Regions from separate parts of the Variovorax sp. UC122_21 genome, predicted to be linked through region 1. Evidence: predicted binding sites of a transcription regulator. Region 1 holds the regulator's gene; each other region holds the start of a gene.

Evidence for each region. The regulator sigma-54, encoded in region 1, starts transcription at its own class of promoters, with help from an activator protein. The targets are predictions, from matches to a motif close to TGGCANGNAANCTGCTTT.
Region 2: the regulator sigma-54 is predicted to act here: its motif matches at 1,668-1,685, upstream of ACHMXE_RS06860 (BMP family protein).
Region 3: the regulator sigma-54 is predicted to act here: its motif matches at 1,545-1,562, upstream of atzF (allophanate hydrolase).

The regions. Positions count from the first base shown of each region.
Region 1 is NZ_CP172004.1:5,811,008-5,814,275, reverse strand. Features, by position in the region: gene lptA (lipopolysaccharide transport periplasmic protein LptA) at 1-190, shown strand, start outside; gene lptB (LPS export ABC transporter ATP-binding protein) at 187-981, shown strand; gene ACHMXE_RS40080 (RNA polymerase factor sigma-54) at 1,012-2,601, shown strand; partial or broken gene ACHMXE_RS40075 (phospholipase D family protein) at 2,612-3,268, shown strand, end outside.
Region 2 is NZ_CP172003.1:1,344,236-1,347,503, reverse strand. Features, by position in the region: gene ACHMXE_RS06865 (ABC transporter ATP-binding protein) at 1-626, opposite strand, end outside; gene ACHMXE_RS06860 (BMP family protein) at 626-1,609, opposite strand; gene ACHMXE_RS06855 (cysteine hydrolase) at 1,787-2,584, shown strand; gene ACHMXE_RS06850 (amidase) at 2,584-3,268, shown strand, end outside.
Region 3 is NZ_CP172004.1:6,202,392-6,205,659, forward strand. Features, by position in the region: gene atzF (allophanate hydrolase) at 1-1,513, opposite strand, end outside; gene ACHMXE_RS41975 (M48 family metallopeptidase) at 1,744-2,598, opposite strand; gene ACHMXE_RS41980 (AmpG family muropeptide MFS transporter) at 2,687-3,268, shown strand, end outside.

The DNA of each region.
Region 1 (3,268 bases):
CGGCGTGTCGGCGCCGGGCGGCGGCGGCCGCGTCAAGGCCATCCTCACGCCGAAGTCGGCCGCGCCCGCGGCACCCGGTGCCTCGGCCCCGGCCACGCGCCGTCCCGCGGCGCCGACGCCCACGCCGGCCCCGGGCGCCGGCCTGCGCCCGAGCACCACGCTCAGCGGCGAAGCGGAAGAACGCAAGTGATCGAAGCCGCCGGAACCCAGGAAGCCAACGGCGTGCCGGGCAGCCGCCTCGTCGCGCGCGGCCTGCAGAAGAGCTATGGCAGCCGCAAGGTGGTCAAGGACGTCTCGCTCGACGTGCAGAAGGGCGAAGTCGTCGGACTGCTCGGGCCCAACGGCGCCGGCAAGACCACCTCGTTCTACATGATCGTCGGGCTGGTGCGCGCCGATGCGGGCGAGATCTCCATCGACGGCGAGCCGATCGCCCACATGCCGATCCACCGCCGCGCGCGCATGGGCCTGAGCTACCTGCCGCAGGAGGCCTCGATCTTCCGCAAGCTCACGGTCGAGGAGAACGTGCGCGCGGTGCTCGAGCTGCAGCGCGAACCCGATGCCAACGGCCGGCTGCAGGCGCTGTCGAAGCCGCGCATGGAAGAGCGCCTGTCGGAGCTGCTGGCCGACCTGCGCGTCGACCACCTGCGCGATTCGCCCGCGCTCGCGCTGTCGGGCGGCGAACGCCGCCGCGTCGAGATCGCGCGCGCGCTGGCCACCCAGCCGCGCTTCATCCTGCTCGACGAACCCTTCGCCGGCATCGACCCGATCGCGGTGATCGAGATCCAGCGCATCATCAGTTTCCTGAAGGAGCGCGGCATCGGCGTGCTCATCACCGACCACAACGTGCGCGAGACGCTGGGCATCTGCGATCACGCTTTCATCATCAGCGACGGCCATGTGCTGGCACAGGGCACGCCCTCGGAGATCGTCGACAACGCCGAAGTGCGCCGGGTCTACCTGGGCGAGCACTTCCGGATGTGATGAAGCTCGCGCCAGTCATTTGCTGAGGGCATGAAACAAGGCTTGTCGCTGCGCGTTTCGCAGCATCTCGCGCTGACACCTCAGCTGCAGCAGTCGATCCGGCTGCTGCAGCTCTCCACGCTCGAACTGAGCCAGGAGGTCGAGCAGATGCTCGACGAGAACCCCTTCCTCGAGCGCACCGCCGAGGAAGCCGCGCGCGAGGAATTCGGCCTCGACGCCGCCGACACGCCGGCGCCGCGCGAGGACACCGAGCGCGAGGCCGAGAGCGACTACGCGAGCGCCGCGCCCTCGACCTCGACCACGTCCACCGAGACCGCCTCGTCGTCCGAGGCCGAGCCGGCCCTCGACTCGCCCGAGCGCGAGCCCGACTGGGAAGGCGACGGCACCGTCGACATGGCGCCCGACGACAGCGAATGGGGCAGCGACGCGCCCGCGCGCAACAACAGCAGCACCGGCGACGACGAGCGCGCCGATGCCACCGAGCTCGCGCGCAGCCAGGAATCGCTGCAGTCCTTCCTGCACCGCCAGGCGCTGAGCCTGCGGCTCAACGAGAACGACAGCGCCGCGCTGCGCTTTTTGATCGAGTCGCTCAACGACGACGGCTACCTCGAGGATTCGCTGCCTGCGCTGGCCTCGGGCCTCGCGGGCGACGACAACGACCAGTTCGACGAACTGGTGCACCACTTCCAGGTCGCGCTGGGCCTGCTGCAGAGCCTGGAGCCCGCGGGCGTGGGCGCGCGCGACCTCGGCGAATGCCTCGCGATCCAGCTGCGCGCGCTGGCCGACGAGGACGAGACCGAGGACGAGGAGCTGGTGCGCAAGACCGCGCTGGCCATCTGCAAGCAGCCGATGGAGCTGCTCGCGCGGCGCGATTTCAAGCGCCTGGCCACGCTCACGCGAACCAACGAGGAGCTGGTGCGCTCGGCGCTGCAGATCATCGCGCGCCTGGAGCCCAAGCCCGGCCGCCGCTTCGTCGACGTCGAGCGCAACATCGTCATTCCCGACGTGATCGTGACCAAGACCGGCCGCGGCACCAATGTGAAGTTCCGCGTCATGCTCAACCCCGAGGTGATGCCGCGGCTGCGCGTGCACGACATCTACGCCGGCGCGCTCAAGTCGCACAAGGGCGAGGGCAGCCAGGCGCTGTCGCAGCGGCTGCAGGAGGCGCGCTGGTTCATCAAGAACATCCAGCAGCGCTTCGACACCATCCTGCGCGTGAGCAACGCCATCGTCGAGCGGCAGAAGAGCTACTTCGTGCACGGCGAGCTCGCGATGCGCCCGCTGGTGCTGCGCGAGATCGCCGACGAGCTCGGACTGCACGAATCCACCATCTCGCGCGTGACCACCGCCAAGTACATGTCCACGCCCTTCGGCACGGTCGAGCTCAAGTACTTCTTCGGCTCGGCGCTGGGCACCGAGACCGGCGGCAATGCCTCGAGCACCGCGGTGCGCGCGCTGATCAAGCAGTTCGTCGGTTCGGAGAGCGTGAAGAAGCCGCTGTCGGACAGCCAGATCTCCGAGATGCTCAAGGAGCAGGGCATCGAGTGCGCGCGCCGCACGGTGGCCAAGTACCGCGAGGCGCTGCGCATCGCGCCCGCCAACCTGCGCAAGGCCCTGTAGAAAGCCGCCGATGGCCCGACGCCTGCTGTCGCGCTGTGGGCTCTGGATGTTCGCCCTCGCGGCCACGCTGCTGGCCGCCGGCTGCGCGAGCTTGCCCGACCAGGCCCCGCGCGCGCCCACCCAGGCCATCGCCGTGTCGAAGGACACCGCGCTCGGCCGCATCGCGCTGGCCGCGCAGCCCGATCCCGACCTCAGCGGCTTTCGCCTCATGCCCGGCGGCGACTTCGCCTTCGACACCCGCATCCAGCTCGCGCGCCGCGCCCAGCGCACGCTCGACGTCCAGTACTACCAGATTGAGAACGACGAGACCGGCCGCTACCTGCTGCGCACCCTGCGCGACGCCGCGCAGCGCGGCGTGCGGGTGCGCGGTGCTGATGGACGACCTCTACACCTCGGGCGAGGACGAGCTGCTGCGCGGCTTCGCGGCCACGCCCAACGTCGAGCTGCGCCTGTTCAACCCCTTCCCGGCCGGCCGCGGCAGCCTGCTCGCGCGCTTCGGTGCCTCGCTGTTCGACTTCAACCGCGTCAACCGGCGCATGCACAACAAGCTGTTCATCGCCGATGGCGCGATGGCGGTGGCGGGCGGGCGCAACATCGGCAACCAGTACTTCCGGCGCACCGCGGGCGAGAACTTCATCGACCTCGACACCTTCGTGACCGGCGCGCT
Region 2 (3,268 bases), on a different replicon from region 1:
GCCACGCGCGTACACACCGAGAGCAATGCCTCGATCTCCTGCGGCAGCAACACGGCGGTGGGTTCGTCGAGCACCAGCAGGCGCGGCTCGCGCACCAGGCACTTCACGATTTCCACGCGCTGGCGCTCGCCCACCGACAGGTCCTGCACCTTCGCATGCGGATCGAGCGCGAGCCCGTAGCGCTCCCGCATCGCGGCGATACGCGCCGCGCCGGCCTTGCGGTCTAGCACGCCGCGCATCTGGCCGAGCAGCAGGTTGTCGAGCACCGTCATGTCGGGCACGAGGCTGAAATGCTGGTGGACCATCGCGATGCCGTGAGAAAGGGCATCCGCCGGCGAGCGCGGGCGAAACGCCTCGCCGGCCAGCGTCATCTGGCCCGCGTCCGCGGCGTGCACGCCGAAGACGAGATTGCACAGCGTGGACTTGCCGGCGCCGTTCTCGCCCAGCAGGCAGTGGACCTCGCCGGGATGGAGCGCCAGCGAGACGTCCTGCAGCGCCTGCAGCGCGCCGAAGCGCTTGGACAGCCCCTCCAGCTTCAGCAGCGGCGCGGCGGCCGGCGTTGCGGCGAACCCCGGGCCGCCGTCGCCGATGCCCTCACCGAGGCCGATGGCGTGGCGCTCGCGCATCAGCCCTCCAGCACCTTGATCTTGCCGGACAGGATGTCCTTCTTGATCTGCTCGAGCTTGGCCTTCTGTTCGTCGGTCGCCCCGCAGATGACCATGTCCGATGCGTTCGGCCCCATGACCAGTCCGAAGGGCTTGTAGCCGGCCTTCCAGGTACCGCCGACGGCCTCCTTGATGGCGTACTGCACCTGATAGCCGACGCCGGTGATGCTGTAGGCGGGATAGAGCGGATCGGTGCCGCAGCGGTTGGTGTAGCTGCCGATGATCTTCGTGCCCTTCTCCTTGGCCGCCTGCTCCATGCCGCGCAGGCCGAGGTTCAGGATGTGATAGTGCACGTCGGCGCCCTGCGCGATGGCCGCCAGCGTGGCTTCCTTGGCCTTGGCCACGTTGTCGAAGTCGCCGGTGTAGTTCTCGAAGTACTTGATGCCGGGCTTGATGTACTTGGCGCCGTTGCCGAACTCCTTGCCGGCGTTGACGATGGAAGGGATCTCCATGCCGCCCACGTAGCTCACGGCCCCGTTCTTCGAGAGCATCGCGGCGGCGGCGCCCGCGACGAAGGCGATCTCGGCCTGCTTCACGTCGTAGCCGGCCACGTTGGCCGTCTCCTCGGCCTTGTTGCCGCCGACGATCGAAAAGTGCGTCTTGGGGAAGCGCTTGGCCACCTTGAGCACGGCGGCCTGCGTCTGGCCGCCGACGCCGATCACGAGCGCGTTCTTGCTGGCCAGGTTGGTCAGCGCCTGCTCCATGTCGGCGTAGTTGATGTTCTCGATCATCTGCACCTTGATCCTGGCGCCGTACTCCTTCTGCGCGGCCACAAGGCCGTCGTAGCCGGACTCCATCCATCCCTTGTCCGACTTGGACCCGGGAATGAGGATGCCGACCGCGATCGGATCGGCGGCCGAGGCCGGCAGGCTCAGCACGAGGGCGGTGAAGGCGCTGACGCCTGCGAGGACGGCGGCGCGGCGGGAGGGAGACGGAATCTGCATGGCATGCCTTTCGCTAGTTGGAGGGTTAAGTAACTAATCAATTACTTACCGACAACGCATCGCAATAACAGTGCCAATGAATTCGCCGACTTTCTGCCGCATATCGGTGCGGCGACCGCAACGAATGCACCAGCCTGCGGCGATGCGCCCTTCGCCCGCACACCACCGGAGCCTTTGATGAAACGCCACCCCTATCTTCCCGATGCCCGGCCCGACGGCGCCCTGGGCCTGGGCCAGCAGTACTACTGGGTCGCCAGCGAGCGCGAGGTCGATATGTCCGTGGAGCCGCCCGCGCCGCTGCGCGCCCGGGTGCAGGCGCAGCCGCAGAACGTGGTGCTCGACCTGCGCCGCACGGCCATCGTCATCATCGACCTGCAGAACGACTTCTGCACCGAGGGCGGATGGGTCGACCACATCGGCGGCAACTATGCGGCGGACCGCACGCCGATCGCCCCGCTGCAGAAGCTGCTGCCCGGGCTGCGCCACGCCGGCGTGCCGGTCGTCTGGGTCAACTCGGGCAACCGCCCGGACCTGGCCAACATGCCGCCCAACCAGATCCATCTGTACAAGAACAGCGGCACGGGCGTCGGCCTGGGCGACCCGCTGCCCGGCGGCAAGGGCCACGTGCTGCAGAAGGACTCGTGGGCCGCGGCCATCGTGGACGAGCTCGCACCGCACGAAGGCGACTTTCTGGTCGACAAGCACCGCATCAGCGGCTTCTGGGACACGCCGCTGGACAGCATCCTGCGCAACCTCGGGGTGCGCAGCATCCTCTTCGCGGGCTGCAACACCGACCAGTGCGTGCTGCACACGCTCACCGACGCCAACTTCCTGGGCTACGGCTGCGTGATGCTGAGCGACTGCTGCGCCACGAGCTCGCCGGACTTCTGCACCGAGGCGACGATCTGGAACGTCAAGAAGTGCTTCGGCTTCGTGACCGACTCGGCCGCCGTGCTCGCGGCGCTGCCCGCCTGATGCACACGGAGACCGCGCACGGCTCGGGCGGCTGGATGCCCGGCCCCCGCTGCGAGCGGCCCGCCACCGGCGTCGGCGCGCTGAACGGGGTGCGCCTGGGCGTGAAGGACCTCATCGACATCGCAGGTGCCGTCACCGGCGGCGGCAACCCGGACTGGGCCACCAGCCACGTGCCGGCCGTGCACGACGCGCCCTGCGTGGCCGCACTGCGTGGCGCAGGCGCGCGGGTCGTCGGCAAGACGATCAGCGACGAACTCGCCTTCAGCCTGGAGGGCGAGAACGCCCACTACGGCGCGCCGCGCCATCCGAGCGACCCCGATCGGCTGCCGGGGGGGTCGTCCAGCGGCAGCGCCGCCGCGGTCGCATGGGCGGAGGTCGACCTGGCGCTGGGCACCGACACGGGCGGCTCGGTGCGCGTACCGGCGGCGTTCTGCGGGGTCGCCGCGATGCGGCCCACGCACGGCCGGATCCCGCTCGACGGGGTCCTGCCCTTCGCACCGAGCTACGACACGGTGGGGTGGTTCGCGCGCGATGCCGACCTGCTGCGCCGCGCCGGGCATGCGCTGCTCGGCACCGAAGCCCGCATCGGCAGCGACCGGCCCGCGCCGCCCCTGCGCCTGTGCGTGGCCACGGACGCGCTGGCGCTGGCGGAGCCCGCGGTGCGCGAGCCGCTGGCCGCGTGGG
Region 3 (3,268 bases), 390 kb from region 1:
CGGCGCCGCCCTCGGCGCTGCGCTGCAGGCCGGGCTTGGGCGGCACGGTGCCGGGCAGTGCGTACAGGCGGTAGCGCGGCGCGGTCTGGATGGCCTCGCGCAGCACGGCGCCGCGCTCGGTGAGCTGGCCGTTGAGCGGCATGCCACTGAGGTGCGCGCCGACCACCGCGATCGGCAGCGTCGCGGCCGGCACTGGTGCGAGGCCAGGGATCGGCCGCGGCGCGGGCAGCGGCTCGCCGGTCGCGCCCTGCGCGAGGCCGGTGGCATGGTGGTAGCGCTGGCCCAGTTCGGCCAGCGCGAGATCGCTGCCGCAGCGGCCGATCAGCGTGATGCCGAAGGGCAGGCCATCGGGCCGCAGGCTGCTGGGCACCGAGAGCGCGGCGTAGTCGAGCAGGTTGACGAAGTTGGTGTAGGCGCCGAGGTTGCGGTTGAGCGCCACCGGGTCGGCGCGCATCGCGTCGCGCGTGTAGTGCGTGGGCGCGGTGGGCACCAGCAGCACGTCGATGTCGCGCCACATCGGCTCGGCCTGCTGCGCGAGCGCGCGCAGCCGGGTCTGGGCCTCGAACACGTCGGCCGCGTTGTAGCCGCGGCCCTGCGCGAGGATGCCGCGCACCGGCTCGACGACCTCGGCCTCGTGGCGGTCGAAGAAGGCGCGCACCGCGGCATAGCGCTCGGCCACCAGCGCGCTGTCGTAGAGCAGCGCGGCGGCCTCGGCCAGCGGCGCGAAGGGCACGGTGACGGCCGTGCCGCCCAGGGCCTCGAGGCGCCGGCGCGCATCGGCGAAGGCGGCCTCGGCGAGCGTGTCGCCGAAGAAGGCGAGGCGGTCGGGCACGCCGAAGCGGAAGGCGGCGGGGAAGGGCCTGGCATCGAGCGCGATGTCGCGCGAATAGGGATCGCGCGCATCGAAGCCGAGCGCGGCCTGCAGCACCTCGACCGCGAGCGCGACCGTGCGCGCGAAGATCGAGACGCAGTCGACGCTCTGCGCGGCCGGCACCACGCCGACGGTGCTCAGCAACCCGCGCGAGGGCTTGAGGCCGACGATGTTGTTGAGGCCCGCGGGCACGCGGCCCGAACCGGCCGTGTCGGTGCCGAGCGCGAAGTCGGCCTCGCCGGTGGCGACCACGCGGGCCGAGCCCGAACTCGAGCCGCCCGAGACATAGCGCGCATCGAAGGCATTGCCGACCTCGCCATAGGGCGAGCGCGTGCCGTTGAGGCCGCAGGCGAACTGGTCGAGGTTGGTCTTGCCGAGCAGCGACGCACCGGCATCGAGCAGCCGCTGCACCACGGCCGCATGGACGGCCGGCAGGCGATCGAAGGCCGGGCAGGCGGCGGTGGTGGGGACGCCGGCGACGTCGATGTTGTCCTTGACGGCGAAGCGCAGGCCCGCGAGCGGGGCGGGGGCGGCGGTGGAAGCGGGCGTGGCTTCCCGCGTCTCGTCGTTCTCGCGCGTCAGCGGCTGCGCGAAACGCAGGATCCACGCCGCGGCGGCCGGGTCTTTCTCGTCATGCACCATGATCAGGCATCCAAACTTGTGTACAAGTCGAGATGCAAGCGGCGTGCCAGCGCGCGCGGGCCGCTGCCGACGCGCCTGCGGCGTCGGTCGGTCAGCTATCTATGTATGTGCTCCCTCCCCCGCTGGGGGAGGGTTGGGGTGGGGGCACCGGGCCTTTCAACAGCGCAGACCGCATCCACCGCCCGGAGCCCCCATCCCGGCCTTCCCCCAGAGGGGGAAGGAGGAAGACCTCAGCTCTTCTTGGCGTCCCGGTACAGGTTCTCCACCTTCGGCAGATTCGCCTGCAGCTTGGCGATCCGGTCCGGCCCGCTCGGGTGGGTCGAGAGAAAGCTCAGCCCGCCCTGGTTCTTCGAGGCCGTGGCCATCTTGTTCCACAGCGACACCGAGGCCTTCGGGTCGTAGCCGGCGCGCGCCGCGAGTTCCAGGCCGACGAGGTCGGCCTCGGTCTCGTCGCCGCGGCTGAACTTGAGCGTGAGCAGCTGGGTGCCCGCGCGCGCGGCGAGGTCGCCGACCTGCCCCAGGCCGAGCAGCTGCGCACCGATCGAGAGCGCGGCGCCGGTGCCCGCGCTCTTGGCCATGCGGGCGCGCGCATGCTCGCGCAGCGCATGGGCCATCTCGTGGCCCATCACCATCGCGACCTCGTCGTCGGTGAGCTTGAGCTGCTCGAGGATGCCGGTGAAGAAGGCGATCTTGCCGCCCGGCAGGCAGAAGGCGTTGATCTGCTTGCTGCCGATCAGGTTGACCTCCCACTTCCATTGGCGCGCGCGGCTGTTCCAGGGCGTGGCGAAGGGGATCAGCCGGTTGGCGATGGCGCGCAGCCGCTGCAGCTGCGGATTGCCGTCGCCCGCGAGCGCGTTCTTGGCGCGCGCTTGCTGCAGCAGTTCGCCGTACTGCTGGCCGCCCGCGGCCTCGATGCGGTCGGCCGGCACCAGGTTGCGCGCCACCGAGGCATTGCCGACGTCGACCTGCGCGAGCGCCGGCCCGCTCAGCACCGCGCCGGCCGCGGCCAGCAGGAAGGCGCGCCGCGGCTGCCAGGCCGAGGCATGGGAGGGAACCGGGGCAAAGCGATCGCAGCGTGTGCACATATGGGGCCGGATGATAGGAACAAATGAAGACGTCTTGGTGGATGACCCGGCGGCCGGCAGGCGCGGCGCTCATGGACAATCGCCCCACATGTCTTCCGTCCCGCCCGCCGAATCCACCGCCGCCGGTTCGCCGCCCTGGCGCGACGCCCTGAAGGTCTACCTCGAACCCGCCACCTTGCGCATGCTGGCGCTGGGCTTCTCGGCCGGCCTGCCGCTGCTGCTGGTGCTGGGCACGCTGAGCTTCCGGCTGCGCGAGGCCGGCATCGACCGCGCCACCATCGGCTACCTGAGCTGGGTCGGCCTGGCCTACGGCTTCAAATGGGTGTGGGCGCCGCTGGTCGACCGGCTGCCGCTGCCGCCGCTGACCACCCTGCTCGGGCGCCGGCGCGGCTGGCTGCTGCTGGCGCAGGGGATGGTGATCGCGGGGCTGGTCGGCATGGCGGTCAACGATCCGCGCCAGGGGCTCACGCCGATGATCTGGTGCGCGCTGCTGGTGGCCTTCGGCTCGGCCACGCAGGACATCGCGCTCGACGCCTTCCGCATCGAGTCGGCCGAAACCCGCAAGCAGGCGGCGCTGGCGGCCGCCTACCAGACCGGCTATCGGCTCGCGATGATCTGGGCCGGGGCCGGGGTGCTGTGGGTAGCAGCCTGGGCCGAGGTCGCGCCGGTC